DNA from 3 places in the Sporofaciens sp. St.21A7 genome. Region 2 is predicted to be linked to each of the others. Evidence: predicted binding sites of a transcription regulator. Region 2 holds the regulator's gene; each other region holds the start of a gene.
The links. The regulator HrcA, encoded in region 2, represses chaperone genes, less so after heat shock. The targets are predictions, from matches to a motif close to TGTTAGCACTCNNNNNNNNNGAGTGCTAACA.
Positions count from the first base shown of each region.

Region 1: a site for HrcA is predicted at 3,744-3,774, ahead of htpG (molecular chaperone HtpG). Genes of this name have one in related genera too.
Region 3: a site for HrcA is predicted at 6,397-6,427, ahead of AC6I3O_RS07635 (Hsp20/alpha crystallin family protein). Genes of this name have one in related genera too.

Region 1 covers NZ_BAAGFN010000001.1:1,425,520-1,436,113, reverse strand. Annotated here, with positions in the region: gene AC6I3O_RS07195 (methyl-accepting chemotaxis protein) at 1-1,364, shown strand, start outside; gene htpG (molecular chaperone HtpG) at 1,488-3,560, opposite strand; gene AC6I3O_RS07185 (ATP-binding protein) at 4,036-5,616, opposite strand; gene AC6I3O_RS07180 (AAA family ATPase) at 5,637-7,352, opposite strand; gene AC6I3O_RS07175 (ABC transporter permease) at 7,405-10,594, opposite strand, start outside.
Region 2 covers NZ_BAAGFN010000001.1:3,024,790-3,035,383, reverse strand. Annotated here, with positions in the region: gene AC6I3O_RS14890 (replication-associated recombination protein A) at 1-119, shown strand, start outside; gene AC6I3O_RS14885 (hypothetical protein) at 265-558, shown strand; gene AC6I3O_RS14880 (hypothetical protein) at 640-1,029, shown strand; gene hrcA (heat-inducible transcriptional repressor HrcA) at 1,628-2,638, shown strand; gene grpE (nucleotide exchange factor GrpE) at 2,655-3,365, shown strand; gene dnaK (molecular chaperone DnaK) at 3,381-5,261, shown strand; gene dnaJ (molecular chaperone DnaJ) at 5,435-6,616, shown strand; gene AC6I3O_RS14855 (glycoside hydrolase family 10-like protein) at 6,680-7,942, shown strand; gene AC6I3O_RS14850 (ABC transporter permease) at 8,019-9,170, opposite strand; gene AC6I3O_RS14845 (ABC transporter permease) at 9,157-10,299, opposite strand; gene AC6I3O_RS14840 (ABC transporter ATP-binding protein) at 10,312-10,594, opposite strand, start outside.
Region 3 covers NZ_BAAGFN010000001.1:1,515,949-1,526,542, reverse strand. Annotated here, with positions in the region: gene AC6I3O_RS07675 (NYN domain-containing protein) at 1-39, shown strand, start outside; RNA gene ssrA (transfer-messenger RNA) at 148-498, opposite strand; gene AC6I3O_RS07665 (hypothetical protein) at 593-805, opposite strand; gene AC6I3O_RS07660 (response regulator transcription factor) at 954-1,625, shown strand; gene AC6I3O_RS07655 (sensor histidine kinase) at 1,628-2,560, shown strand; gene AC6I3O_RS07650 (ABC transporter ATP-binding protein) at 2,648-3,337, shown strand; gene AC6I3O_RS07645 (FtsX-like permease family protein) at 3,330-6,026, shown strand; gene AC6I3O_RS07640 (hypothetical protein) at 6,103-6,288, shown strand; gene AC6I3O_RS07635 (Hsp20/alpha crystallin family protein) at 6,529-6,954, shown strand; gene AC6I3O_RS07630 (zinc-ribbon domain-containing protein) at 7,389-8,033, opposite strand; gene AC6I3O_RS07625 (hypothetical protein) at 8,111-8,359, opposite strand; gene smpB (SsrA-binding protein SmpB) at 8,392-8,859, opposite strand; gene rnr (ribonuclease R) at 8,916-10,594, opposite strand, start outside.

The sequences.
Region 1 (10,594 bases), 1.6 Mb from region 2:
GGACCGGAACTATCATCGGCCATCCGGATACGGAGATGAACGGACGATCCATAACGGAATTCACCGGCGATATGTATGCCTACGCTGCCAAGAAGATACAGGAGAATGCTACCGGGCTGAGCCTTTACAATGACGATATGTACATAGAATTGAAGACTGTGCCGAACTGTGACTGGATGGCGGTATCTTATGTTTCCAGAGACGAAGTGCTTGCTGATTTGGATACCTTGACAGGCATTATGACGTCGGTAGCCGCGTTTGCAGTCTTAATCATGATTGTGCTGATTATCATTCTTGTAAGGAACATTATCGGGAAACCGGTAGCCGAACTGAATAATGTCGCATCAAGGATCGCAGAAGGCGATTTGGAGCAGTCCATCCGGCACACTTCCAATGACGAACTTGGAGAGCTGGCGGCCAATTTCGGCAAGACTGTAGTACGTCTCAGGGATTATGTGGACTATATTAACGAGATATCCGAAAAATTACAGGAAATCTCCGAGGGTAATCTTGCATTTACCCTTACCCATGAATATCTGGGAGAATTTGCAAAGATTAAGGACTCCTTAGAGCGAATTTCCTGGTCTCTCAACGAGACGCTGGGACAGATCAATGTGGCGGCCGGCCAAGTGGCGACTGGTTCCGAGTACGTTTCCGACGGGGCACAGACATTATCGCTGGGTTCCTCCCAGCAGACTGACGCCGTGGAATCTCTTGCATCCCATATTTCTGCGGTTTCCGATGGAATCCAGAAGACCGCACAGGGCGCGAAACAGGCAAGCCAGATATCGAGGAATGTTAAGACGCGTATCCTTGAAAGCAACGAGAAGATGCAGCATATGAATTCGGCGATACAGAAGATCAGCGATAAGTCAACGGAGATTCACAGCATCATCAAGACCATAGAAGACATCGCATTCCAGACCAATATCCTTGCGCTGAACGCGGCTGTGGAAGCGGCCCGGGCAGGTACGGCAGGAAAAGGATTTGCAGTAGTCGCAGATGAAGTCCGTAACCTTGCCAGCAAGTCCTCTGAGGCGGCGAAGAATACCACCACCCTGATTGACCAGACGGTGGAAGCCGTTGTCGAAGGTTCCAGCATGGCTGAGGATACGGCAGCTTCTATGATGGAGGTTGTAGAACAGGCGGAAGAGGTGAGCAAGCTGATTCAAGGAATTGCGGAATATTCTGCTCAGCAGGCAGAGGCAACGGAGGAAGTGACACGGGGAATCGCACAGATTTCCGATGTGGTACAGTCTAACCTGTCTACCGCTGAGAAGAGCGCCTCTGCCAGTGAGGAGTTGTCCGGCCAGGCTAGTATGCTGAATGAACTGGTATCGAAGTTCCGGCTGAAAAAGCAATAAGATATATTCCAGAAACGGGATTGCGTTTTGGCGCAATCCCGTTTCCATATCTTTCTTCAATTCCCATATTAATCATTATAATGACCTCTGCAAGATAACACAATTATTTGAATGTCACGTCGCCTACTTTGTCAACAGCATCATGACCTCATTGCTCCTCTGTACAAATGCCGTCATCTCTTCCGGATTCAGCGGCTTATGTGCCAGCATCGCCAAATCGTAAAGCTGTTTACAGATAATGGACACATTCTCATTCTCCTTATTCTCTACCACGAACTTCACCAGCGGGTGGTTCGCATTCAGAATCAGCGTGCTCTCTCCGCCCATATCCATGCCGCCCATATTGCCCATGCCGTACATCTTCATCATCTCCTGCATACGGCGGTTCTGCTCGGACAATGTAATCATGGATGCGACCTTCTCATCTTTCAGCTTCTCAATCTTCACATCCAACTTGTCGTTGCCAAGCTCCTTGCGGAAAATCTCAATCAGGCTGTCGGACGTTGCCTTGAATGCTTCCTTCTCTTCTTCCGCCACCTCTTCCTTCACGTTATCCGTAACGTCGGCGTCAATCCTCTGGAAACGGATATTCGGATTCTTCTGCTCTAACTGTGTGATGAAAGGGGAATCAATGTTATGGTTCATGATTACGGCATCCTGTCCCTGATTCCGGAACATATTGATGTACTGGCTCTGCTGAATCTCATCCGTCACATAGTAGATAGTGGTCTTAATCTCCTCTACCTTGTTCTCGTCCTCATTCTCACCCTCGGACGCCTCATCCTTCTTCTCATTGGCCTCAACGACCTCGCCGCCGTTCTCCTCGATACAATCCTTCAAGGTCAGGTATTTCCCGTCAATATTCTTAAACAGGATGACTTCCTTCATCTTGTCGCAGAACTTCTCGTCTTTCAAGCAGCCGAACTTGATGAACGGGCTGATATCGTCCCAATATTTCTCGTAGTCCTCTCTCTTCGTCTTGCACATTCCGGAAAGCTTATCTGCAACCTTCTTGGAAATGTAATCGGCAATCTTATTGACGAACCCGTCGTTCTGGAGCGCGCTTCTTGAAACGTTCAGCGGCAGATCCGGACAGTCGATAACTCCCTTTAATACCATCAGGAACTCCGGAATAACTTCTTTGATATTGTCTGCAATGAATACCTGATTATTATATAACTTAATCGTTCCCTCAATAGAATCATACTCGGTATTGATTCTCGGGAAATACAGGATTCCTTTCAGGTTGAAAGGATAATCCATGTTCAGGTGAATCCAGAACAGCGGCTCCTTGTAGTCTAAGAATACCTTGCGGTAGAACTCCTGATAGTCCTCGTCGGAGCAATCGTTGGGGTGCTTGGTCCACAGCGGATGGATATCGCTCAATGAGACCGGACGCTTCTCAATCTTGACCTTCTCCTTCGCCGGCTCCACCTCGACCATTTCTTTTTCGCCGTCTTCATTCTCTTTCTCTTCCATCTTGGCTTCTTCGTGGATATGCTCGACCACAACGTCGTCCTCTTTCAGGTCTGCCTCGTCGATGGTCTCATACTCCAGCTCTGCATTCGCCTTGGACAGGAAAATCTCTACCGGCATGAAGGAACAGTATTTCTCAATGACTTCCCTGACGCGGTACTCGTTGGAGAATTCTACACTGTCATCGTTCAGGAACAGTGTAATCTCGGTTCCTACGCCTTCTTTATTCCCCTCGTCCATCTCGTACTCTGTGCCGCCGTCGCTGACCCAGTGTACCGGGGTTGCGCCTTCTTTATAAGAAAGTGTATCGATATGCACCTCGTCTGCTACCATGAACGCAGAATAGAATCCCAGGCCGAAATGACCAATCATATCGTCTTCCGTAGTCTTGTCTTTGTATTTCTCAAGAAATTCTGTCGCGCCGGAAAATGCAATCTGGGTGATGTACTCTTCCACTTCCTCGGCGGTCATCCCCAGACCGTTGTCCGTGAATTTCAAGGTCTTCTCTTCCGGGTTCACCTCTACCTTGATGGACGGCTTGTAGTCGTCCGGCAACTGGTATTCTCCCATCATATCCAATTTCTTTAACTTTGTGATTGCGTCACATCCATTGGATACCATCTCACGCGCGAAAATGTCGTGATCGGAATATACCCACTTCTTAATAATTGGGAAAATATTCTCACTGCTGATTGACAAATTTCCTTTCTTTGCTGCCATACTTATCACTCCTACCTCATTTTTTAATATTTTCAAAATGTTATACATACGTTATGAACGAAGTCCATCAACCCGCCGAACCTGTCTTACGTCTTGCGGGCGTGCCGGAACTTAAAAAACGAAAACCAGATGTCCTTCGCCTAAATGATATGATAATACGAGTGATTTTAAAAGTCAATAGAAAATTAGCACTCTTTCCGAATGAGTGCTAACAAATTTCTTAAAAATATAAAATTTCTATAAAATGGGGCATTCTAAATCAAATCCAAAATACCTGACCGCATTCCGGTAAGAGATATCTGGAATCATTTTTTAGTTTTAAATGAGTATTTATAATAGAGTCTGAGGTGTTTCATTCATTTCCAATTCATTCTTCTCAAATTCCTTTTGTTTTTCAGATTTGCATTTCAATTTTCCCTTCCTTCAGCAGCCCTGCGCACTTTTCTTCTATCAGAGCAAGCATAAAAAATAAATATCACACCACAGCCTCAATCAAGATTTTATCTCTTACCCTAATCTCTTTTACGCCAATTTCTTTCTTTTTATTGAAATTAAAACTGAGCATATATCCTTTCTTTAGATGGAAATAATCAAGATAATCTGACAGCTGTTCTTCTCCACGCTCATTATATGCATTGCCCCGCCAGATCTTAATCTCAATTACCGACTGTTCTCCCCGATAGTACAGCACCAGATCCATGCGTTCATTATTTCTGGTACGCGACTCTACACTATAGTTCCCTACACCATTAATAATCGGCTTGAGAAACAAAAGGAAATATCGTCTCCCTACATCTTCATAAAAAGTAACATCCTGATCCCCATATAAATAATCAAAAGTTTCTACAAATTTTTCAAGCACCTTCCTGACATCCAGATGTCCTCCGACAATGAATTGATTCTTCTCCTGCACCCCTGCTTTATAAAACTCACTAGAGGAAAATTCTTCTGCGATGAAATAATTATAAAGTACCGATTCAAAGATCTGGTTAAAGACTACTGCCGTATCCTTCTCATTTCTGATAAAACCAAACATAACCGCATCTTTCATATAATCATTTGTTGCAGTATAGGGAATCGGCCTGCCGGTAAAAAGCAATTCATATAATACGGTCCGAAGCTTTGGATAGAGTTTCAGTTTTCTTATCATTGACTGATAAAGAGTGTTGTCTTCTTTCACCAGCATTCTTTCAGCTTCACAGACCCCTTCCTTTGTCCAGGCGCTTTTTTTATCCTTAAATTTTTCTGTCCCCGCGATCTCTTCATCTAGATATTTACACATCCCGGATACCAGATACGGATACCCGGACGTCATTGCGTAAATCATTCCCGATATCAGTGTGATATCCATACCAGTGTGATAATCCTTTTCATATTCCCTTAACATACCGGCAATATCATCTGAGGAAAAACTCATATCTATATCAAATCTGGCGGCAATATTCCATGGGCTGTTTTCGATGTGTTCCCCGTCAGGTCTTATTTTCCGTCTGACACTGCGCACATCGTAAACTCCGGCCAGAATCACTGATTGAAATGCCGGGAACTTTCTTCTCCTCAGATAATATGCACGGAGCTGTGCAAGGAAATCTACAAATACCTGGTCGTTCGAGGCTGCGTCCACTTCATCGATAATCAGGACAATCTTCCTCTCCGCCTTAGCACACCATTTTTTCAACGCTTTAAAAAGTGTCTGGAGGGAACTTGTACCATCTGTCTGCCCGGCAAATGAAGCAAGTTTCTTTTCAATATCATCTGGCAAATTCTCAGTCAAATCCAGTAATTCTTCGGAAAAAGCCGCAACAAATGACTGTTCACTTTCAAACGCTAATGAACTCATCGTCTGAAAATCCATGTAGACTGTCTCATAATCTTTCTTCAGGTATTCAGCAAGCGCTGTCAATATCGTTGTTTTCCCAAACTGACGCGCCCTGTTCATCGTAAAATACAGCCCGGCATCTACCATGCCCTTAATCTCTGTCAGACGGCCGGTCAAATCTACCATATAGTTTAATTCCGGTTCACAACAACCGACCGTGTTAAATACCTTCGCCATCCGCCGCGCCCTCCTTTCCTTCACTCATCTTTCTCCATGTCATATGCAATCTCGCAAGACTTCTTATAACAGGCGATTCCATACTTGTGAATCACTTTCATCCCACTCGTCCTAAGGATCTCTGTGTAACCGCCGTTATCGATCTGCTTCATTGCTTCCTTACAAGCAGCAGCATAACGTGCGTTTTCTGCATACTTCACTTCTATGACACAGCCAATCTTCTCATGTGGAATCTCAATACATATATCCGTATATCCGGTTCCAGACTCTGAATTCGATTTGACGCTCCAACCGCCTTCTGCCTGCAAAAGACCTAACAGCATACCATGGTAGAAGTTTTCTTTCATTTCCTTTTTAACGGCAGTATCCCGAATACTGATCGACTCTGACATGATCTCACTAAATATCCGCTGTACTCCTTGTGCATCACCGCTCTTTATAGCTTTACAGAATTCCTTCCATCTCTTTGTATTTCCTATGACCTTGACTCTGAACCATGAATTAATTTTCTTTTCATAGATTCCACGGACCTCCCGGTTGGGTATGACCAGCTTATGAAGCCCATTTTCCGGTCTTCCGGTTTCTGTAAGATATCCCGTGGTAAACAGGACGCTCCACAGATAAGTCTGGCGGGTCTCAAGATCCTCACTCCCAAGATCCGTATATGTCAATTCCGGTATTAAAGCTTTCTCTATATACTCCCCGGAAATCAAAGCCTCAATCTGATTCCTCACGGTTGCCGAGGCATTTTCAAGTATATCCTGTATGATAGCATTACTGCTGCTGTTCTCCCAATGCGCCTCCATCGGGGCATGGATATCCTCCCTGAGCTTATCACACTGATTGATTACATCCCACGGACAATATACGTCCACATTTCCGAAATGATAACCATCATACCACTCTTTGATACGTTCAAACGTCTCCTCTATCCCATAATATCGAAGCATCTCTATGACTTCCTTATCCGTAAAGCCAAAATATTCCCCGTAATCTACGTCTGAAATCGTCCGTACCTTAAAATTATTAAGCCCTGTAAAGATACTCTCTTTCGCAATCCTAAGGCATCCCGTAATAACTGCCAAGAATATATTATGATTTGTCTTCAACGTATGACTGAACAGCAGACGCATCATCTGCACCATCTGTGGATAATATCCATACTGATAGGCTTTGTCCAGAGGCACATCATACTCGTCCAGCAGGATCACTACCTGCTTTCCATAATGGGTACTGAGGAGCTTGGAAAGTAATTTCAGGCTCACGCATATACTTGACTTCGTTTCAAAATGGTTCGACAAAATATCGTCTAATTTGCACTTATCATATTCGGAAATATGTGGGCTGTCCATGAGCCAGACAAAGCGCCCCGCTTCTTCACTGATAATTTCGCACAGCATGTCCGTTGCTTCTGTAAAATTCTCCCCTTCCACATCTTTAAAACTCAGTGTGATGACCGGATATTTTCCCATGTATTGTTCGCATAATTTTTTTTCTTTCGCTATGTCAAGTCCGTCGAACAGCGACGAATCCGTACCGATCTCAAAAAATGTCTTGAGCATATCCATATTGAGGCTTTTGCCAAATCGTCTCGGACGTGTAAAGAGATTGACAATACCTCTTGCTTCCAGCAGGTCACGGATAAATCCTGTCTTATCTACATAGTAAAAATCCTGTTCTTTAAAGGTTCTGAAAAATTCTACTCCTATGGGGAGCTTCTTCTTTTTTCCTTTCACAACGCTCACCTTCTCCTGTACTGGTCTCTATTGTAATATAAAAGAGATGGGTCTACTCAATACTCTTCAACGACTCCACCATATCTATCTTCTTGAGCTTAAAATACATCACTCCGTTAATCATCAGTGAAAATGCCACCGTAAGAGCCAGACTATAGATAAAACTCGGCAGATTGATATTCCTGCCGAACATCGCTGAATCCACCTCCACCGTCTCAATAATGAAAAGGTGCAAAAACTTCCCAAGCACAACTCCTACGACTGCCCCAAGGAAGGTCAGCAGGATATTCTCCCGGTACACATATTCTGCCACTTCCGTATTGTAAAATCCTAAAACTTTCAGTGTCGCCAATTCCCGCTTACGCTCTGCAATATTGACAGTATTCAGGTTATAAAGCACCACGAACGCCAGCATCCCTGCCGAAATAATCAAGACAACAATGACCAGGTTCAGGCTCCTTAACATATCGTCTAACTGCTTCTCGATATCATGGGTATAGCTGACGCTCAGCGCGCCGTCCTTTTTCAGGATATCCCTTCCGACCTTCTCCATCTCCGTATTGGTAGCCGAGTCCGCCATCGTGAACAAGATACTGTTATACTCCGGCTCCTGGCCGTATACATTTTCATAACAGCCCGGCGTAAAATATATGTAATGCCCCATATAGTTTTCGCAAATCTGCGTAATCTTTACCTTCTTATTGCCGTTTTCTTCATCCTTAATCTCGATGGTATCACCCTTTTTTGCCTCTAAAAGCTTTGCCGTCTTCTCGCTGACGATTACGCCGTCGTCTGACAGTTCGTACCGTTCTTTCGTCTTCCGGTCATGGAAATCAACGAACTTGGGGATGTCCTCCACCGTACCGAACACACATGCATAAGCCGCCCGCTCCTTCTTTCCGTTTACCAGCGTGATATTCTGCATATCCGCATCCATAAACCGGGCCACCTGCCCTTCATCCTCCAAGGCCTCTTTCAGCTCTTCCTGCTGCTCCTTCGTAATATCCTCTTCCAGATAAATGCTTCCGTCATAGAACTGAATCTCGGCAAATTGAAGCTCGGCAATCTCATAGCAGGAATCTTTCAGCCCGAATCCTACCAGCATCAGCGCCATACACCCGCCGATTCCAAATACGGTCATGAAGAAACGCTTCTTATACCGCATCAAATTCCGTATGGTGGATTTCCACGTAAAATTAAGATGCCTCCAGATGATACCGATACGTTCCAAGAACACCCGCCGTCCATTCTTTGGGGTGGGCGGACGCATCAATACTGCAGGCTGTGCATCCAGTTCCCGGTAGCAGGCCATGACCGTAGCAAATATGGTGCAGAACACCGCAGCCCCGGACGCCATCACCGCATACCCCCAGTCATAAGGCACGAGAATCCGCGGTAAATGCTGGTATAATATCCCGTATGCGTAAACAATAATATATGGAAGAATCTTCTCCCCAATCAGGACGCCTAAAATGCTCCCTCCCGCCGTAGCTAACAGCGCATAGCCGATATATTTAGACGCAATGGCCGCTTTGCCGTAACCAAGGGCTTTCATCGTCCCGATGGATGTGCGCTGTTCCTCCACCATGCGCGTCATGCTGGTCAGGCTGATGAGCGCTGCCACAAGGAAGAAGAGTACCGGGAACACCCGCCCGATTGCTCCGAGACGCTCCGCATTTTCTCCGAATCCGCTGTACTCTATCAAAGTGCTTCGGTCATACACATACCACTTAGGCAAGCCGATATCCGCAATATCCGCTTCCGCCTCGGCAATCTTTTCTTCTCCTTCGGCAATCTCTTCCTCGGCCTTGACCTTGCCGTCCTCATATTCCTGCTTAGCGTCGGCAAGTTTTGCTTCATTGGATAGGATTTCTGCCTCGCCGTCGGCAAGTTTTGCTTCCTGCTCCTTTATCTCTCCCCATCCCGCATTAATCTGCTTCTGTCCGGATGATAGCTGTGCAGGTACGGACGCAAGTTCGGATTCTGCCGCCGAAAGCTGTGCCTTGGTGACGGCAAGCTGCGCTGCCGTATCGTCTAACTGCTTCTGGCTTGCGGTAAGTTCGGCAGCTCCCGACTCATATGCCTGACGCTGGCCTTCAATCTTCATTGTAAGCATCTGGGCCGTTTTCTCCAACTCTGCAAGCTGCTGCAAAAGCTCGGCAGGAATTTCGATCTCGGGGCCTCCCGGATTATCGTCTCCCTCCGAATCTCCCGGAACGTTTACATCCCCGGAATCTTCTGGGGCATTGCCGTCTAAAGAGCCGCCCTCGCCTATACCGCCTGAAACATCTCCGTTCCTGAAACTATCCTGTACACTCGTCCGGACAACTTCCGGCTGCGCCCCGGCTGCCTTCCGTATTCCCGTCCTTCTGGCTTGTGCCTGCATCTGTTCAATCTGCGCTTTTATGGCTCCAATCTGATCGAGTACGGTCTGATAACTCTGCTCGTCCGCCCCGATCTGCGCCTGCAGGCCCTCTAACTGCTGCCTTCCTGCCGCTATCTGTGCCTCCGCATCCGGCCTTGCCGCCTCATACTGTGCAAGCCCCTGCTCATATGCCGCCTTGCCGTCATTTAACTGTGCAAGCCCTGACCGGTACTCGGCTCTGGCCGAATCCAGTTCCTTCTGCTTGGAGTTCAGGGTGGATTTCGCATCCGCTATCTGCTTCCTGCCGTCCTCAATCTGCACCCTGGCATCCGCAAGCTGCTTTTCTGCGTCCGCTATCTTCTCCGCCGCATCCGCAAGCTCCTTTTCCGCCTCTTCCTTTCCTTCTTCCAGCTCCTCTTTCGCCTCGGCAAGTTTCTCATTTGCCTCGTCTTTCAGGCTGTCTTTACGGACCAGGGCGCGCTCGTCCGTAAGTTCCTCCACCTGTGCAAGAATCTCCTCAATCCGGTCGTCGTATGCGTCGGTAAATGCAAGCAGAGCCTTTGCACCTTCTACCTGCAGATAGACCTCGGTAAACACATCCATATCAAAGGTATTTTCCGGCACAACAAGAAATGCCTGAATGCTCCCGTCCCCCACCGTCGAGCTGCCTCTTCCGTAGGACAGATAGCACGGGCTGTTCCCAAGCCCCACCACCTCAAAGGTATCCGTCTTTAATGTATCGGAAATCTCATCGTCTGTCCCTGACTTCAGTTCAATCTTATCCCCAATCTTGAACTCCGAATTATCGTCCGCAAGGCACTCCCCTGTTTTCTCGGGAAGCCGTCCCTTGCTCACTGTCACCCGGTTCATCTTCTCC
Region 2 (10,594 bases):
TAAAGCAGCAGTATCTTCCCGATGAGATTCGGGACGCAAGGTTCTATGAGCCGGGGATCAACGGGCATGAGAAGGAAATCCGGGAGTGGATGGAATTTATCCGGGAATCCGCTCAGTAGCAAGGAGGGGTTTACATTTTATATCTGAGAGAGTATAATCGAAGCATAGAAGCAGAGCGTTTCCGTAAAGCCCTGTGCGGCGGCGAAAGCCGGGATGTGCAGGAAAGATGCCGGGGCGTTCTTATATTTAGGAGGGAATATAACAATGAAAGTGTATGACGCAGTAAAAAAAGAAGAAGTAGAAGTAAATGGAACCAAGGGCCTGATTGACATTATGCGGGATGGCCGTCAGGTAGATCTTTATCTGAAGGAGAAGAAGTCGGATGCGGACGGCTACATGAGCTGGGATGTGGAACATTGGTCCAGTATTGATGTTAAGAGGTTCATCCGCTGCTATTCTTTGGAGGGACGAGTATTGGGGGAGTCTACCGGGCATAATATCTATGACTTGGAGAATGAGTTTAAGCCGGAGGAAGCGGCAAAGATTGAGTTGAGCTAATTTACATACGGATATGGGGAAGATGTATCTAAAGAGTTCAGTACATGGATTAATGTTTTATAAGCTGGGAGATGGATTTTCATGGAAATAGGTTTTTGTACAAATAATTATGTGAATACCTATAATAATAAGAGTGTCAAAAACAAAAAGTCATTTGATGGACTGGACATTCTGGGATCGGAAGCGCCAAATGAAGTGAAAGAAGCCTGGAATAAAGCGGAGAAAGAATGTGGTATAAATGGGTATGGGTATGGAGTGAATTCAGGAGGCAAGCTTACGTGCCTTACGAGTCTGTTTGCCATGTCATTGGTGAGCGCTTATAATGGTGGAGGACGTGATATCCTGGGGAATACTGTGTATTCAGCAAAAGCAGCGGTTCAAAAGGCGCTTGACAGTTTAGGAATACCTCAGGATAGTAAAGAAAAAAAGGAGAAGTTTTTTTACGAATCTTTTTTGCGTTTTTTAAACTAAGATACAAATTTGGGTAGGGTAAAACGATTTGTGAAAAAATCGAACCTCTTTCCTTGGTGTTGACCAATTATATTTTCTTACAGGAACCCGGTGAAGGCTGAATTAAACGGGCTTTCAGCCTTCACCGGATTTCTGACTATTTTGATCGTCTAAGCCAAAGAATGGCGTTTTTCTATGAGCAGCTCTAAAACGCGCATAATTACCAAATCTTGAAAGATTCTTCGATTTCCCATAATCCCTTGTATATGTCGCGGATTTCATGATCGGAAAGTTCTTGATGTATGCAGTACATCCATGACTGGTTGCTTTCGTATATAAATGGAATCTCTTCCCCATCTTTGTTTTCCATCGTTGTAATATACACGTCCGGTTCTAGTGTGCTGACACATTTTTTGGCGTCCCGAAAAGCATGCCCCTGAGGGGCGGGCGGACTATCGTCCGACAAAGTATAAAAAAAATATAAAGAGTGTTGACAAAAGAAATGGGGAGTGATACATTAATAGTCGAAGATATTAGCACTCAAAAATGTAGAGTGCTAACAGAAGAATCCGAAAGGAGGAAGCAGACCGTGACAGAACACAGCCTTAGTGACCGCAAGATGAAGATTCTGCATGCAGTCATCCAGAATTATCTCGAGACGGGCGAACCTGTGGGCTCCAGGACGATTTCCAAGTATACGGATTTGAATTTGAGTTCCGCAACGATCCGCAACGAGATGGCTGATCTGGAAGAACTTGGATACATCATGCAGCCGCACACATCGGCGGGACGGATTCCTTCGGATAAGGGTTACAGGCTTTATGTAGATATGCTGATGGAGGAGAAGGAGCAGGAACTCAATGAGATGCAGGAGCAGATGCTTGACAAGGCAGACCGGATGGAACAGCTCCTCAAGCAGGCAGCGAGAGTTTTGGCAAGCAATACGAATTATGCCACCATGGTTTCCACTCCTATGAATAACGCGAATAAGATTAAGTTTATCCAGTTATCTATGGTGGACGCGGAACAGGTGATTGCGGTAATCGTACTTGGCGGCAATGTAATTAAGAGTAAGATTATCCGTGTGGATGAGGCTCTAAGCAATGAGAATCTGTTGAAGCTGAATATGCTCCTTAATACGACGCTGAATGGCATGTCCATTGAAGAGATCAATCTGGGATTGATTGCAAGGCTGAAAGAACAGGCAGGAATACACAGCAGCGTAATCAGTAATGTATTGGATGCAGTGGCGGATGCGATTCAGATAGATGAGGATATGCAGATCTACACGAGCGGTGCGACGAATATTTTTAAGTATCCAGAACTCAGCGATAACCAGAGCGCACAGGAGATTATCAATGCGTTTGAGGAAAAGCAGCAGTTGACGGAACTAGTGACACAGACACTAGCGAAGGATGACAATACCGGAATTCAGGTATACATTGGAGATGAGACCCCGGTTCAGACGATGAAAGACTGCAGCGTTGTTACCGCAACTTATGAATTAGGTGACGGCATGAAGGGAACGATAGGTATTATCGGACCAAAGAGAATGGATTATGAACATGTATTAAAGTCAATGAAAAGGCTCCAGAACGAGCTGGATCAGATGTTTCATAAAAAAGAATAGAAAGGTGGAATAACCCTTGGAGAAGCATAAGGAGAAAAGCCAGGAAGAGATGGTAAAAGAAGCCGTAGAGGAAGCGAAGAAAGCAGCAGAGGAGTCAAAAAGTTCCAAGGCGGCAGACGAGGCAGAACCTAAGGACGGCTGTGAAGACGAGACAACAGAGAATGCCGAAGGACAGGAGGGCTGCGAAGACGGCGAAGACGCAGAAGCCCAAGACCAGGAAGGGGATGTGAAAGACGGAGAGAACGGTCAGAAATCCGGGAAGAAGTTCTTTGGAAAGAAGCCCAAGAAGGATAAGAAAGACGAGAAGATTGAAGAGCTGACAGACCGGCTCACCCGTCAGATGGCAGAGTTTGATAACTTCCGCAAGCGTACGGATAAGGAGAAGTCCCAGATGTACGAGATAGGTGCGAAAGATATCATAGATAAGATTCTTCCGGTAGTTGACAATTTCGAGCGAGGGCTTGGGGCTGTCAAGGAGGAGGAAAAGGAAGATCCCTTTATTCAGGGGATGGAGAAGGTGTATAAGCAATTAATGACCACGTTAGAGAGCGCAGGAGTCAAGCCGATTGAGGCAGTGGGGCAGGAATTCAACCCAGATTTCCACAACGCGGTGATGCATGTGGAGGATGAGAATTTCGGTGAGAACACGGTAGCTGAGGAATTCCAGAAAGGCTACATGTACCGCGATTCCGTAGTAAGGCACAGCATGGTCAAAGTAGCAAATTAACAGGAGGAAATAAAAATGGGCAAAATCATAGGTATTGACTTAGGTACAACAAACAGTTGTGTGGCAGTTATGGAAGGTGGCCAGCCGACGGTCATCGCAAATACAGAAGGCGCAAGGACCACACCGTCCGTAGTGGCATTTTCCAAGACGGGAGAGCGTCTGGTAGGCGAGCCTGCAAAGCGTCAGGCGGTGACAAACGCAGAGAGAACCATTTCTTCAATCAAGAGAGAGATGGGAAGCGATTTCAGAGTGACCATCGATGAGAAGAAGTATTCTCCGCAGGAGATTTCAGCGATGATTCTCCAGAAGTTAAAGGCAGACGCAGAAGGTTATCTGGGCGAGAAGGTAACAGAAGCGGTTATCACTGTACCTGCTTATTTCAATGATGCACAGCGTCAGGCAACCAAGGATGCCGGTAAGATTGCGGGCTTAGATGTGAAGCGTATCATCAATGAGCCTACGGCGGCGGCGCTTGCATATGGCCTTGACAACGAGAAAGAGCAGAAGATTATGGTCTATGACTTAGGAGGCGGTACGTTCGACGTTTCCGTCATCGAGATTGGCGACGGCGTCATCGAAGTATTATCTACGGCAGGAAATAACCGTCTTGGCGGAGATGACTTTGACCAGAAACTTACGGACTATATGATCGCAGAATTCAAGAAGCAGGAAAGCGTGGATTTATCTACGGATAAGATGGCGCTCCAGAGATTAAAAGAAGCGGCAGAGAAGGCGAAGAAAGAGCTGTCTTCCGCAACCACAACGAATATCAACCTGCCATTTATCACAGCGACGGCAGAAGGACCGAAGCATTTCGATATGAACCTGACAAGGGCGAAGTTCGACGAACTGACCCATGACCTTGTTGAGAAGACTTCCGAGCCGGTGAAGAGAGCGCTTTCCGATGCTGGAATCAACGCTTCCGAGCTTGGCCAGGTATTGCTGGTAGGCGGTTCTACACGTATCCCGGCAGTACAGGAGGAAGTAAAGAGGCTAACAGGAAAAGAGCCTAGCAAATCTCTGAACCCAGATGAGTGTGTAGCCCTCGGCGCGTCCGTACAGGGTGGAAAGCTTGCAGGAGACGCAGGCGCAGGAGACATCCTTCTTCTGGACGTAACTCCGCTGTCACTGTCTATTGAGACGATGGGCGGTGTTGCCACAAGGCTGATTGAGAGAAATACTACAATCCCGACTAAGAAGAGCCAGATCTTCTCAACGGCGGCAGATAACCAGACAGCCGTTGATATCAACGTTGTACAGGGCGAGAGACAGTTCGCAAGAGACAACAAGTCCCTTGGACAGTTCAGGCTGGACGGAATCGCACCGGCTCCGCGTGGAGTACCGCAGATTGAGGTTACGTTCGATATTGATGCCAATGGTATCGTAAATGTTTCCGCAAAGGATCTTGGAACCGGCAAAGAGCAGCATATCACGATTACAGCAGGCTCCAACATGTCAGATGAAGATATCGACAAGGCCGTAAAAGAAGCGGCGGCTTTCGAGGCTCAGGATAAGAAGCGCAAAGAGGGAATCGATGCTAAGAATGAGGCGGATTCCATGCTGTTCCAGACAGAGAAGGCATTAGGCGAGGTCGGAGATAAGATTGACGCTTCAGACAGGGCGGCAGTAGAGGCTGACTGCAAGGCATTAAAAGAGATTCTTGAGAAGGTCAATATGGACGATATGACGGATGCGCAGATTGCTGAGATTAAGGCGGCAAAAGAGAAATTAATGGGAAGCGCGCAGAAGGTATTTACCAAGATGTATGAGCAGGCTGGCCAAGCGGCACAGGGAGCAGACCCGAATATGGGAGCAGGCCCGAACCCGGGAGCAGGCCCGGCTCCGGAAGGATTCCAGGGAGATGATGTTGTAGACGGAGATTACAAAGAGGTTTAAAGTCCGCAGTTCATCCGGATTTATACAGGTAATTATGGGGAAATATAAGATTTCCCCATAATTACCTGATATAACGTTTATAAAACAGTAAGTATATACCGGAATATGCTGTAACATGCTGTCAGACTTTGGCTGTCAGCAGGTTTTTGCGTGAGGAAAGAAAGGGAGAAACAATGGCAGAATCAAAGAGAGATTATTATGAGGTGCTGGGCGTCAGCAAAGACGCTGACGACGCAACTCTCAAAAAAGCATACAGACAGGTTGCCAAGAAGTACCACCCTGATATGAATCCTGGAGATGCGGAAGCCGAGAAGAAGTTCAAGGAGGCTTCAGAGGCTTATGCAGTGTTGAGCGATCCGGATAAACGGCGCCAGTACGATCAGTTCGGGCATGCTGCGTTTGAAGGCGGCGCAGGTGGCGGCGGCTTTGGCGGCTTTGATTTCAGCGGTGCGGATTTCAGCGACATCTTTGGCGATATCTTTGGGGATTTGTTTGGAGGGAGCCGCAGGGGACGCGCGAGTCAGGGACCGATGAAGGGTATGAACATCCGCAAGAGTGTACGGATTACCTTCGAGGAGGCTGTGTTTGGGTGTGAGAAAGAGCTGGATATGGTACTAAAAGACCCGTGTCCGAAATGTAACGGTACGGGTGCGAAACCGGGTACTTCACCAGAAACCTGTCCTAAGTGCGGAGGAAAAGGCCAGGTGGTCTATACCCAGCAGTCCTTCTTCGGGATGGTTCAGAACGTACAGACTTGTCCGGACTGCGGTGGAACAGGTAAGATTATCCGGGATAAGTGTCCGGACTGCGGCGGAACGGGATATACCTCCAACCGTAAGAAGATTGCCGTGACGATTCCTGCCGGAATCGACAATGGACAGAGTGTGCGGATTCGTGAGAAAGGCGAGCCGGGGGTAAACGGCGGCCCAAGGGGAGATTTACTGGTGGAGGTTGTGGTTTCCAGACATCCAATCTTCCAGAGACAGGATATGCATATCTTCTCAACGGTTCCGATTTCATTTGCACAGGCAGCCCTTGGCGCGGATATCCGCGTAAAGACGGTGGACGGCGAGGTCATCTATACGGTGAAACCGGGAACAAAGACGGATACGAAGGTGAGGCTGAAAGGCAAGGGAGTTCCGTCGGTCCGCAATTCACAGGTACGGGGAGACCATTATGTGACGCTGGTCATCCAGACGCCGGAGCATTTAAGTTCCGAGGCAAAAGAGGCGCTTCGCAGGTTTGACGAGCTGTCCGGCAATACGTTGCAGTCGGCTTCCGGTGAGAAGGAGACGAAGACGGGTAAGAAACGAAAAGGTTTTATGGATAAAATGAAAGAAGCCTTTGATGATTAAGTTCATCAAAGGCTTCTTTGCTGAATAGAGTATAGAGAAAGTATGAAAAGGAACACATGAAAAATGGGAAGATTAGAGAGAACCTTAATGGAGATAGCCGTAAGTCTGGTTTTTATCATATTGGCGGCGGTCTTTTTTGGGATTCATGAGAAGAAGACCGAAGACAAGCCAGAACAGGAACCCGCCATGAAACGGGAAGCAGACCGGGAGATGCGCGGCGTGTGGGTTGCCAGCGTAGAGAATCTGGACTATCCTGCCGTACCGACTGTATCGGCTGAGGAATTGCGCGCCCAGGCGGACGCTGTCCTTGACGGAGCGGACAAGAGTGGGTTCAATGCCGTGTTCTTGCAGGTACGTCCTTGTTCGGATGCTCTCTATCCATCGGAGATTTATCCCTGGAGCCGCTATCTGACCGGGCAGCAGGGGGTGGCGCCGGATTCTGATTTTGACCCGCTGGCGTACTGGGTCAGCGAAGCCCACAGGCGGGGGCTGGAGCTGCATGCGTGGATTAACCCCTACCGGATTGCACGGGATGCTTCCGAGTGGGAGAATCTGGCAGAAGGGTCGCCGGCAAGGCAGCGCCCGGACTGGGTGGTGCAGTATGGAGAGGGATACTATTTCAACCCGGGGCTTCCGGAGGTGCGCGAGCTTGTGATTAGCGGCGTCATGGAGATGATAAAGAAGTATCAGGTGGATGGGATACATCTGGACGATTATTTCTATCCAGGCGCGGATTTTAACGACGGGGGTACTTATGCGGCTTATGGCACAGAGTTTCCGGATATCGGGGACTGGCGGCGGAATAATGTCAATCTTCTGGTAAGCGGCCTGGACGCGTCCATTCACGAGGTAAATCCGGAATTAGAGTTTGGAATCAGCCCGTCAGGTATCTGGGCAAGCAATACCATGCACCCGGAGGGCAGTGCGACGACCAGCAGCTTTTCTTCTTATTTCTCGCTGTATGCGGACAGCAGGACCTGGGTGAGGGAAGGCTGGGTGGATTATATTGCTCCCCAGTTATATTGGGAAATCGGACATGCGACGGCAGATTTTTCGGCGCTGCTTGGGTGGTGGTCCAATGTGGCAAAAGAGGCCAAAGAAAAGGATGTCAGCCTCTATGTAGGGCTTGCAGATTATAAGACGGTGGAAGCCGGGGAGGATGGGAACAATCCTTGGTACGGCGGCGGGGAGATTCAAAGGCAGATGTCAGCCTGCAGTGCAGATGATGCTGTCGGAGGGACGATTCACTTCCGTTACGGGCTGATTGCGAATTGCCCTGCTGTGCAGCAGGTGTTGGGGGAGGCTTATTTAGCAGGGGAGAGGTGAGGGGTGAGCCATCCGTACCTCGGACGAAAAGAATCCAAGGTACGGATGGATTCAGGCATTTGATAGAGTCAGGTCCCTAAGCAGTCTGACGGAAACGGGAGATTACCATTGCGACCCCGAGGATCGCGGCGGCAAACAGCAGCTGCAGCCCGTAGCAGGTATAGAGTGACGTCTGCTGCGCATGGCTGAAAGTACTGTTATTTGCCAGAAGCCCATTGGCAACTTCATACCAGTATGCCGGAAGGAACTGTGCAAATGTCCGTACCCCCTTTCCTAATATCTCCAAATCAACGAACACGCCGCACAAGAAGGACATGCCAAGGGAGACAACGTTGACGATGGCGCTGATGACATCTTCGCTATGCACCAGCGTACCAATCAGGAAGGACAGCGACAGTGCGACAAGCATCATAAGGAAACTGTTGAGTAGGTAGTAGGGCATATTCGGGTCATTGATAAATGTCTTCCCGTACATCAGGAATGGCATAAGGGCGCAGATGCCGTAGACGGCAAGCCCGACCGTAGCAAACCCGAGTATCAGTTGGAAGTTCTGGCTCCGTGCCGGAACCGCCGAACACATCATCCGTCTCTTCACATCCTGATTGCGGAAGGCTATCATGATATAACTCATGGAATAGCAGAGGATGGAAATCAGGATATAGGGCATATACTGGAACATAAAGGCGTGGAGCGGCTGCTGCCCGCCGAAACCATTCTTGTCAATGAGGGTCACTTTTGCTTTGTCCGTGCTGTTGTCAATGACGCTTTGGATGGCGTCTGACAGTGGAAAACCGCTTCTTGCCATGATTCGGACGTCATTCATGAATGTATTAATCTGCTGATCCACATAGAATCCGCTGTTGCTGCCCGGAACCTTCGTTACCGGAAGCATTTCATCCCCATAAAGGCATCGTTTCTCAAAATCTTCCGGGATTGTCACTACATAATAGATTTCCCGATAGAACATACGGTCCTGGATAATGGAAGGGTCGTCGGGAAGATCCACCAGCGTATGATAGTGGCTTAGATAATCGGCAAGACCTTTGGCAAGTTCGCCGCCGTCCTTGTCGATTACGGCAATATTCAGGCTGACCTGTTCAAATTCATCCGCATTTCCCCCGGTCGCCACCTGTACCATGACCGATATGGACAGAAAGATTGCGAGATACAGAAACATCATCCGGATATTTCGCCGGGTAATCGTAAGAAATCCTTTATATACTGTCATAACGTTCCCTCCTTATGCCTAAAAATGCAGCGGTAAGAAGCAGCGCACTCATCACGGCCAGAATCAGAAGACATCTGGAGAACCGTTCCATGTCGTTGTAGATGCCCATGCAGTAAAATGCGTCGCTTAGGACGGCCGCCGGGTTGATGCGGTTGATGATGGGGCAGTGAAGTTCAATGATATTCTTCATATTACCGAACATCAGTCCCGCGAGGAAGCCGGGGAACAGTGTTAACAGCACACAGACGCCCATCTTCATGCCATAGGATATCCGGGCGAGGCATCCGATGGCGACGCCTAAGCAGACTCCAATCATGCTGCCCATGAAATCCACCAGAAGCAAAGCGCCGATGTCATCCCCCAGGCTGATTCCAAGAGCCTGGGTAATATACAGGCACAGAATCAGGATATTGAAAAAATGAATGATAAATAGCACAGTCATATCGATCAGTACCAGAGTAAGCTTATGTGTCGGCGTAATGCTGCGCCTTGCTCCAAGGGCAGATATATTCGCCTGTCCGTCTACGCTTGATTGGATGCCTAAGAATGCCCCGGAGAGGCAGGCATAGGCCACCAGCGCGAAGAAGTACTGGACATTGGGGTTCAAGTCCTTGCCGCCTAAAGAGACCTCAGAGGTAACGTACCGATACTCTTCCATGGCTTTTGCGGCTTCCGGAATGCTTTCGGGATGGGTCATTGCGATTTCGCGGAACATGGAGGCGTTCTGGTTGTAGGTCTCAAGGACAGAAGTCAGGATACTTTCGTTCAGGCCGTTTTTGGCGACGGTGAGGGAAGGTGTGTCCCTGACGTAGAAGATTCCGGAGATGGTCTCTTCGTTCAGTGCGTTCAGCGCTTCGGACTCTTGGAAAATGTCCTGGATATCCAGCATTTCACCGTCCATCTGTGCCAGGAATTCTTCAAAGGCGCGGGCATTTTCTGAGGCGTCCCCTTCTTTGACCACAGCGACTTTAATCTCGTCCCAGTTAGATTCCCCGGTGCTTTCAAGCCCGGCGCTTCCGAAAGACAGGTAGAAGAGGGTTCCGAGTATGATTGGGAATAAAAGCGCCCAGAACATAATAGGGAAGTTCCGTATGGTCTGTAGGAAACGGTATCTGAATAAATGTAACATTCCTTATCCCTCCTAATCTCTTAACTCTTTGCCTGTAATCTCAAGGAAAACGTCGTTGAGCGTGGGCAGCTCCGAGAAGACTCTGCCGAAACGGACGTCTTTCTCTTGTAAATAATTCAGGATGCGCACCAGATTGTGCCTTGCCGTGCCAAGCCGTATCTTTAATATCTGGTCTTCATAGCTTACATCAAAGACGTGGGGAAGTTCCCGGATTCCGGAAAGCAAGGTTTCGTCTAATGGGATAGTTTCGATGGTGATGGTCTCGCCGGTCTTGATCATTTGCTTCAATTCTTCC
Region 3 (10,594 bases), 1.5 Mb from region 2:
ATAGACGGAATGCGGACGAAAGCCAGTAAACTGAACTAATACACATAACATAAAGGCGGCATATGCCGCCTTTATGTTCGCAAGTATAATAGACAAAACTTGTTACTATATAACAATGTCATATACCGAGTTCGTCTTAATGCGTTTGAGTGGACCTGGCGGGAGTTGAACCCGCGTCCGAAAACCCATCCACCAGAGCATCTCCCATCACAGTCATTAATTTGACATTCCCTCTGCCGGACGCCTAATGACAGGCTTCTGGTTTCAGTAGCTTCATACGTTCTTCCATTCCCTCAAAGCTTTGGAAACGAAGTGCTCCGCCTCATTGAAGCCGGCATCTCAGGCAGCGGATGACCTAAGGCCGACTGCCGCTTAATTAAGCAGCGTACGCTAATTCTCTATTGTCTGCGTTTATATTTAGTTGGAACTTTTAACGTAGTGTCCCGCTACGGATGGCTTCTCCAACTTCCAGACCTCCGTCGAAACCAGTACAAGCCCGAAACTGAAATACTGGCATGCCTTTTCTATAAGCATACTCTATTATAAGAACAAACATTCCCTTTTGTCAAGTATTTTTTTGTAAAGTTCAAGTTCATAAAGTTCTGAAGTTTGAAATGACCATATCTATTTCCAACGGCAAACTCCCGACTTTCCATGCGCTGCCAAAGCAATAATCATTCTTATCATCCTTAAATTCCATTTTAATCGCCGATACATATCCTGGATGCCATTGGATATGAGCCGGCTTATCTGAAGGTATTGGATTTTCTGTCTGCTCTTCCGTAATTATAAGCTCGTTTGCCATCTTCCTCATCTGACCTTACATTATGAAAGTACCATAAAAAAACAAATTATCAACCTATGAAAAAAAGAAAGGATTCTCATGCCAAGACATTTTTATGATATAATAAGGCACAGCCCATTTAATCAGAAACACGATTGCGAGGTATACTATGAAAAAAATATTAATGATAGAAGACGACACCGACCTGCAGGAAGGACTTTCCTTCTCCCTTAGGCTGGACCGCTATGAAACTGCATGCGCCTCCACATGCAGGGAAGGACTTTCTTTCCTAAACACAGGACACTTCGACCTGATCCTTTTAGACTGTAACCTCCCCGACGGCAACGGTTTCGACCTCTGCTCCCAAATCCGCACATTCAGCCAGATTCCCATCCTCATGCTGACTGCCCGGGAAACGGAGATGGACGAGGTAAAAGCCCTGGAACTAGGCGTAGACGATTATATGCGCAAACCCTTCTCCCTTGCAGTTCTCAAAGCAAGGATCAAAAAACTCCTGCAGCACGCCGAATCTCCCAGGCTCCTTGTCTCCAACGGTATCACCATAGATAAAGGAACCTGCACCGTAACCCGGGGAACGGCCGAAATCATTTTCAGCCAGACCGAATACCGTCTGCTTTTGTATCTGGTCGAAAACAAGAACCGCGTCCTGTCCAAAGACCAGATTTTAGAACACATCTGGGACAGCGGCGGCAAATTTGTAGACGACAATACCGTATCCGTCAATATCCGCCGTCTGCGCACGAAAATCGAAGAGGATGCCTCCAATCCCCGGTTCCTTAGAACCGTATACGGATTAGGCTACCTCTGGAAAGAGGAATAACGATGACAGATCAACTCCCAACCTGGCTAACCGCCTGGCTCCTGCCTTTGTCCCTGACGCTGGCCCTGTTTGCAGGATACCTGATTTTCCGTAACCGAAAACAATACCGGGAAATTGACCGGATGCTGGACGCCGTCCTCACCCGCCAGCCAATTAAGCGCTCCGATTTACAGGAAGGAGGGCTCTCCGCCCTTGCAGGGAAAGCCAAACGAATCCAAGAACATTTACTGCTGGAAATCGAACAGGCAGAGCAGGAAAAAGAACAGGTGAAGCAATTAATCGCCAACATGTCTCATCAGCTCAAGACGCCCCTTGCCAATGTCATGATGTACGAAGAACTGCTTGTCAATCCTGCGGTGTCTCCGGAACAACAGGCGCATTTCCTTGAGAAAATGCATGCACAGACCGCCAAAATTGACTGGATTCTAAAATCCCTGTTCAAAATGGCAAAACTGGAGCAGAACGCGATTGATTTTGAAATCGCGCCGCTCCCCATCCACGACACCCTCATGGACGCCCTTAATACCATTTATACAAAAGCCAAGCAAAAACAGATTCAGATTGAGCTGGAAACCAAGAAAAACCCCGTCCTCCTTCATAACCGCCAATGGACTGCCGAAGTATTTGCCAACCTTCTGGAAAATGCAGTCAAATACACCGATGCCGGCGGGAAGATAAGGATTACGATACAATCTCTGGAAATGTACACGCAAATTTCCTTCTCCGACACCGGCATCGGCATCGACCCTTCCGAATATCAGGCAATCTTCCGACGTTTCTACCGGAGCAAACAGGTAGAAAATATCGAAGGCTCCGGCATCGGGCTTTATCTGTCTAAAATGATTCTGGAAAAAGAATTGGGTTATCTGACAGTGGAATCGCAGGCAGGGAAGGGGAGCTGTTTTACCGTGTTCTTACAAAACCGTAAGAATTGACCTGCATTTTTGTAGGATGGCTGTAAGCTGCGTACCGTAAACTGAACGTTATAAGAACGAATATACAGCAACAGAAAGGAGCCAGCCATGAACATTTTAGAAGTAACACAGCTTGAGAAAGTATACGGAACCGGCATAAACCAGGTACACGCCCTCAAAGGCGTCACCTTTACCGTAAGCCAGGGGGAATTTATCGCCATAGTCGGAACCTCCGGTTCCGGGAAAAGCACCCTGATGAACCTGATTGGAGGTCTTGATACTCCCACAACAGGCTCTATCCGAATCCGGAAGCACGATATCGCCGCCCTTACCAGAAACGAACTGACCATCTTCCGACGGCGCAACATTGGGTTCGTATTCCAGAACTACAGCCTGATGCCTGTCCTGAACGTCTACGACAACGTCGCCCTGCCTGTCACCTTCGACAAAGGACGGCATATCGACCACACCTTTATCGAAGAACTTTTAAAGGAACTGGGACTCTGGGAAAAACGCAGGAAATATCCCAGGGAGTTATCCGGCGGCCAGCAGCAGCGTGTGGCGCTTGCCCGTGCGCTGGCGAACAAACCCGCCCTTCTCCTTGCCGACGAGCCTACCGGCAATCTGGATTCCCGCACTACGGCAGAGGTCATGGGGCTTCTCCGCATGAGCGCGCAGAAATTCCACCAGACCATCCTTATGGTCACGCACAACGAATTGATTGCCCAATCCTGCGACAGAATCATTGCCATTGAAGACGGGCAGATTCTTGGAAAGGGCGGTGATGGCCTTGACTAACACAGTAAAATTAGCATTTTCCTATCTGAAATACTACAAAAAACAGACTTTTGCCCTCCTCCTAGGAACTGTCATGTCCGTTGCCTTGATGACCGGCGTAGGCTCGCTGCTCTACAGCGGGAAAACTGCCGACATCCAACGAATCCGGGATGTCTACGGGGACGCCCATTACTGGTTCGATATGGAAGACGGAGAATTTGACAAATTGCAGGAAGCCATTCATTCCGGCAAATGGATGGAATCGGAAGCATTTACGGTGGAGAAAGCCGGAATCCTTACCATAAAGGAAGAAATTCAGACTCCCTGCCAGATTACAGTTGCCCATGCAGATTCAGGGTATCTGGAAATGTTCCACAGAAACCTCCTGAAAGGCTCCTACCCGCAAAACCCCGGGGAAATAGCCCTCTCAGAACACGCCATACGCAACCTTGGCATAGGAAACACCCTTGGAAGCGCAGTCGTCCTTGGCGGGGACACCTCCTCCCTGTGCGGAATCCTTTCAGACCAATGGGATGAAACTGCCAAAGACATGAAAGTCTTTGTAAGCGCCGATACAAAACTTAGGACGGAACGCCCCCGCCTCTATGTCAAATTTGAAGAAAACGGCGACGTACTCACACAGGTAATGGCATTTTCAAAAACTTATGGTTTAGACATCCATAAAATCAATAGGGTAAGCAGCCTGACCGCATACGTGGGCGGAAATGCATCGCCTTCTATCATTGACGTTACAAAGACTGCACTGTCGCTTCCGGAAGGGAAACTGGCGTATTTCTGGGGAACCCTGAACCAGACCCATGATTTGACCGGGAAGCTCATCCTTGCCGCTCTTGGCATATTTGCCGCTTTCGTCATATTCAGCCTGTTCCAGGTATCCGTGCGGAAACGTACCGCACAGTACAGCGCCTTGCAGACCCTCGGTATGGACGAACGCAGCACCTTTGGCATGATTCTTTCAGAGCTATACATGGTGCTGCTGGCAGGATATCCCATTGGCGCGGCTCTCGGCAGCCTCGGCGCAAAAATACTCTATTCCCGCATGGGTGAGATTTTCGTAGACCAGCAAATCGGCATGACCCAAAAAGGGACGCATACCGTAGACGCCAGGGATGTGGCGGCACAGATTGAAGTCCGCCCCGGAAGTTTCCATATTTCGACCGGAACGATCCTCGGATGCGCAATCTTCCTGATGTTCCTGATGCTGTTGGTAAGCTTTCTATTGATTTGCAGGATGCGCAAATTTACCTTAACGGAAATGCAGACCCAGAATACCCATACACGAAAACAAAGCCGTAGAATCTACAGTATTAAGTGCAGCAACATGACTGGAATCCTGAGCCGCAAGTTTTTATTTGAACGGAAAGGGACGTTTGCAGGTATCATCGTATCCCTCTCTTTAGGCGGAGTCTTGTTCCTTGGCACGACCTACGTCGTCCAGAATGCCAGAATCCACAATGCCCTGTCTTTTAAAGCCGACGACGGGCTTGCTTCTGATATTCAGGTGTATGAAGATTCCCACAGCCTGTCCAGCGTCATTCCCTCAGACATTGTAAATACTCTGGAAGGGATAGAAGGCGTTTCCTCTGCCAATCCGATCCGCTATACCCTTGGGGAGATTCCTCTGGAAGACGGACGCTTCCGCTGGCCGAAATATTATGCGGAAACGGCGGACGAGGAAGGATTTGAACCAGACCCCTTAATCATGGAACGGTATAACGGAATCATCACGCGGCAAAGCGATAAAGATTACCGTCTGAAGACAAATGTATACGGCTACTCAGACCAGATGCTTGCGGAACTGACAGATTATCTTCTGGAAGGGAGCTTTGACGCCGCGTCTATGAAAAAAGAGGATACGGTTATCCTCAAAACTCTCATGGACGGGCAGGGCAACTATGACGGGCTGGACGTCTCCCCCGGCGATTCTATCCGGCTGAAAGTCCCGAAAAATGCGTCCGTTCCGGAAGAGGCGCTTAGGTTTGAAGGGGAAGAAGACTGGTATGTGGATAAGGAATTTACGGTCGCCGCTATCGTCAGCAGGTCTTTGGGAAAAAATGATAATTATATCGGAGATTTTACCGATACTGTGGGCGTCATTATGACGAACCAGCAGATGTCGGATGATTTCGGGATTGACGGATATGACAGTATCGGGATTACTCTTACGAAAGGGGCTGACCATCACAAGGTTTCTGACGAGGTCAGGGCTGTTACCCAAGATATCCCAAACTGCCTAATCAAAGACTATGCCCAGTTAATCGAAAAACAGGAGCTTTACCTGCGCCAGAAAATGTTTTTCTTCTATGGGATTGCCGCTATCCTGCTTCTGATTAGTATTTTCCATATCCTGAACAGCATGCAGTATCTTGTAGCTGCAAGGAAACGGGAGTTCGGGATTCTCAGGGCAATGGGAATCACAGACGCAGGATTCCGGAGGATACTGGTAAAAGAAGGGCTCTGCTATGGAGCCTGCTCCGGGCTCTTTATGGCCATTCTGTACGGGATGGTACAGAAAGTGTTATATTATGCGCTTCAACACGTATTTCTGTACCTGCATGCGAACGCAGGTCTTCCGCTTCTGCCGCTAATAGGTATGGTGGTATTGAATCTGGGGATTTGTGTCGGAGCGATGCTGTTGGCAGGAAATGAAGTGCTGAACGGGAATATAATAGATGAGATTGCCCAATAAAGGCTTTACACCATAATCACCGATTGATATAATAAAAATACCAAGTAAACAGCATTTATGGAAAGCAGGTGGGTATATGACTGAAAAAGAAATGCTCAAGATTTCTATAGAAGAATTTGACAGATTACAAGATTATATGCAGTCTTGTACGGATAAGGAGTCAGAGACATATAAAAAAATGAAACGAAGATATACGACATTAAAAGTCATTCTGACAGCCTCAGGTATCAACCTGACAGAAATTGACTATATCAAAGAATAGCTCATAACTTCATGAATCAAGGTGTAACGTCTTTATCGAATTATAAAAGGCTTTACACCTTTTTTAATAGAAACATGCTCTTTCGGCAACTGACAATAAAAAATAAAAAGTTAGCACTCACCTCTTGACATTGCTAATAATATGTGTTATATAATATATATAGCAAATAAAACAATAAATAATTTTCATACCTTATGGGATATACTAATCCATAAGATAATTTTCAAGGAGGAATGATTTATGTTATTAGCAAACAGAGGTTTCAACAATTTATTCGACGATATGTTCAGCGATCCGTTTTTCAGCCGTTCTTACGACCACACATCCGCACAGATTATGAAGACGGATATTCATGAGAAAGATGGGAATTATCTGGTAGAGATGGAGCTTCCCGGATATGCCAAAGAGGATATCAAGGCAGACTTAAAGGATGGATACCTAACCATCTCCGCCCATAAGAACATGACGAAGGAAGAGAAGGATGCCAAGGGCAACTGCGTACACAAAGAAAGATATACCGGCACCTGCAATAGAAGCTTTTATGTTGGGGATGCCTTGACACAGGATGATATCAAGGCCGCATTCAAAGACGGCGTTCTCCATCTGGCATTTCCGAAGGAAGTTCAGAAGCAAGAGGAACAGCCGAGACTGATTACGATTGAATAACAGAAACAACAAAAGCAGAGGGGAGGACCTCCACAAGGTTCTCCCCTCTCTTACTTTCTATCCAAATATTATAACTATTTTTCGATTATTAAAATTCTGTTAACCCCATTACATCTGTAAGTATAATCTTGTCAATCTTCGTATGATTATTTATAATAAGAACTATGAAGAAGTAATTTCTACATAAGGAGGCGCTATATTTTTGAAACAGCTGAGAATACTACAAAACAATGGCTATCTGGAAGTATAGCAAAATCCTAATTCTGATCTTGTCCGCACATTACAGTGTGTCTTTCGTTACTCTTTGAACGAAAAAACGGAGAATCCTACTTATTTATACCCAAGGGTACACCGTAATGCATGCCCTGCGGGCAGGTGGACTTCGTCCATTAAGGTATAATAAATAAGTAGTGATTCTCCATTTAATGGCAAACCTACTGATAAAACCGAATCTTCCCAATCAACGGCAATTCTTTCCTGTCGCCCTTACAAGCGGAGACGATCCCCATGATTGCCAAGATAAGGAACACCAAACCCAGAATGTCAAAAATCCACGAAAACATCCCTCCGCCGAAATGAATGATCGAATGCAGCCCCCACACCCAATCACCTTCCAGCAAATCCACCAGCGAAGACGCTAGAAACAATACCAATCCCTGATTCACATGATGTTTGACATACTGCGACTGCTTATCACCTGCCAAAAGCGGTATCAACAAAAGGATTCCAAGATATGAGAGTACGCCCATCGCTTTATTTCGGCTCACTTCACTCTGGTCAAAAAAGTCTGCTGAACCATACCGCTGCGCCTCATACCCATACTGCTGATATCCTCCTGACTGATACCCATACTGGCTATCCTGCTGATATCCTCCTGCTTGATACCCATATTGGTTATCCTGCCCATACCCTTGCTGGCCATATGTATATCCTTGCGCGCCGCTCTGTCCATAGCCTGTATCGCTGTTCTGGCTGCCTCCGGAATAACTGCCCGATAGATTCGGTATCTGCGCGCCACACTGCGGGCATGTCATAATCCCGTCATCCACCTTCGCACCACATTTCACACAATAAGACATCTTACCTGCCCCTTCCTCTATTAGAATAATTCTATTGTATTCCCAGTACGCCCGTTGCGCAATCCCTTTCTGGAATTTTAAGAAAATGATTCTTCCGAAAGCCCCAAAATCTCCGCCAGCACCTCCACGATGATCTCATTGGTACAGGACTTCACATACCCCAGCAAATGCAAAGAAATCTCATCCTGCTTCTGCGCTTCCGAAAGCGTATCATCCCTTTTTGTCTTTTCAATCAGCTGAATTAACTGAGGCGTCAGCTCCTCATACGTCTCAATCGTCGTCTGCGTGACCATCTTACGCAAATCATCTTTTTTAGTCGGCACCATACATATCCCCCCTCCTTTATCTGCAATTACGATTACCCGATATTGCGCACCTTGAAATCCCTCTGGGCCTCTCTTTGCTGATCCTTCTTCGCAATATCCTGCCGCTTGTCATACAGCTTCTTCCCCTTGGCCAGCCCAATCTCGACCTTCACAAGACTGCCCTTAAAATAAACTTTCAGCGGCACGATTGCCACCCCTTTTTCCTTCGTCTTCCCAAGGAGCTTGTTGATCTCCGACTTATGGAGAAGGAGCTTCCTGACCCTAAGCGGATCTTTATTGAAAATATTTCCCTTCTCATAAGGGCTGATATGCATACCATAGACGTAGACCTCGCCATTGTCCACACGGATAAAAGACTCCTTGATACTGCACTTGCCCATCCTGAGAGATTTTACCTCAGTCCCATGGAGTGCAATTCCCGCCTCATAGGTATCCAGAATAAAATAATCATGGTATGCCTTCTTATTATTGGCAATCATCTTCCCATTTGTCTTTGCCATATGCATGACCTCCTTCTATCAAAACACTCTTTATTGCCACCATATCCGGACAAACATCACTCAGAAACCGAATCTACAATCTCAAAATCAATCGTCCGAAGCATCCTGTCCGCATCCATCACCCGCACCCGAACCCGCTGCCCCAGCTTATACAACTTGCCGGAATGCGCCCCTGCCATCTCGTACCGCTCCTCGTAATAATCATAATGGTCGTCTGACATGTTCGCCACATGCACCAGGCCTTCCACAGTATTCGGCAGCTCCACATACATTCCCCACTTCGTCATGCCGGAAATCACGCCTTCAAATTCATCCCCAATATACTGCTGCATATACTCGACCTTTTTAAGCTTAACTGTCTCACGCTCTGCTTCCTCAGCCCTCCGCTCCATCTCACTGGAATGCTTCGTCACTTCCGGAAGGATACGCTGATAATGAGCCATCCGCTCCTCATCCATCCGCCCGCGCAGGTGATCCTTAATAATCCTATGGATCTGCAGATCCGGATATCTCCGGATAGGCGAAGTAAAATGTGTATAATAATTCGCCGCAAGTCCGAAGTGCCCCACATTTTCCGGCATATACCGTGCCTGCTTCATTGAGCGCAGCGCCAGGCGGCAAATCAACGCCTCCTCGGGCGTATCCTCCACCTTGGCAAGGAGCTTCTGAATCTCCTTAGGGCGGATCTCATTGACGCCGATATGCATGGAATACCCAAAATTATTGATAAATGCGGCAAGTGTCCGAATCTTCTCCTCATCCGGCGGCTCATGGGTTCGATACACGAAGGGGATCTCCTGCCAGAAAAAGTCCTCCGCCACCGTCTCGTTTGCCAACAGCATAAAATCCTCAATTATCTTCGTCGCTACATTCCGGTCATAGGGCAGAATCTCAAGCGGCTTGCCGTCCTCGTCGAGCCTAAGCTTCGTCTCCGGGAAATCAAAATCAATCGACCCGCGCCTCTGTCTGCGCTCCCGCAGAATCCGGGACAACTCCCCCATCCGCCGGAACATAGGCAAAAGATCACGGTATCGTTCCATCTCTTTTTCATCGCCGTCCTCCAGAATCTTCCTGACACTGGTATAAGACATACGCTCATCCACGTGAATCACCGTCTCCGCAATCTCGTGGGAAACCACAATCCCTTTTCGGTCTACCGTCATGATACAGCTAAGCGCCAGCCGATCCTCCCCCGCATTCAGCGAACAGATCCCGTTGCACAGTTTATGGGGCAGCATGGGAATCACGCGGTCAGCCAGATAAACGCTGGTTCCCCGCTCCCTTGCCTCCCGGTCAATGGCGCTGTTCTCCTGGACATAGTTCGCCACATCCGCAATATGGACGCCCAACAGGAAATTCTCTCCCTCCGCCGTAAGGGAAACCGCGTCGTCCAAATCCTTTGCATCCTCCCCGTCAATGGTCACCATCTGCCAGCCCCGTAAGTCCTTCCTCCCTGCCATGTCTGCAGGGCTGACCTCTTTGGCCACACGATCCGCCTGATTCAGAAGCTTCTCAGAAAATTCCACAGGCAGGTCATACCCCTTCACGATCGACATAATATCCGTGCCAGGGTCATTGACATGCCCGATGATCTCTGTCACCCGTCCCTCTGGATTCCGCCCCGGCTCCCCATAGGAAGTCAGCTCCACCACCACCTTATGCCCACTGACTGCTCCTTTCGCTTTCTCAGCCGGCACAAAAATATCATAGGGAAATCTTTGGTTATCCGGCAGCA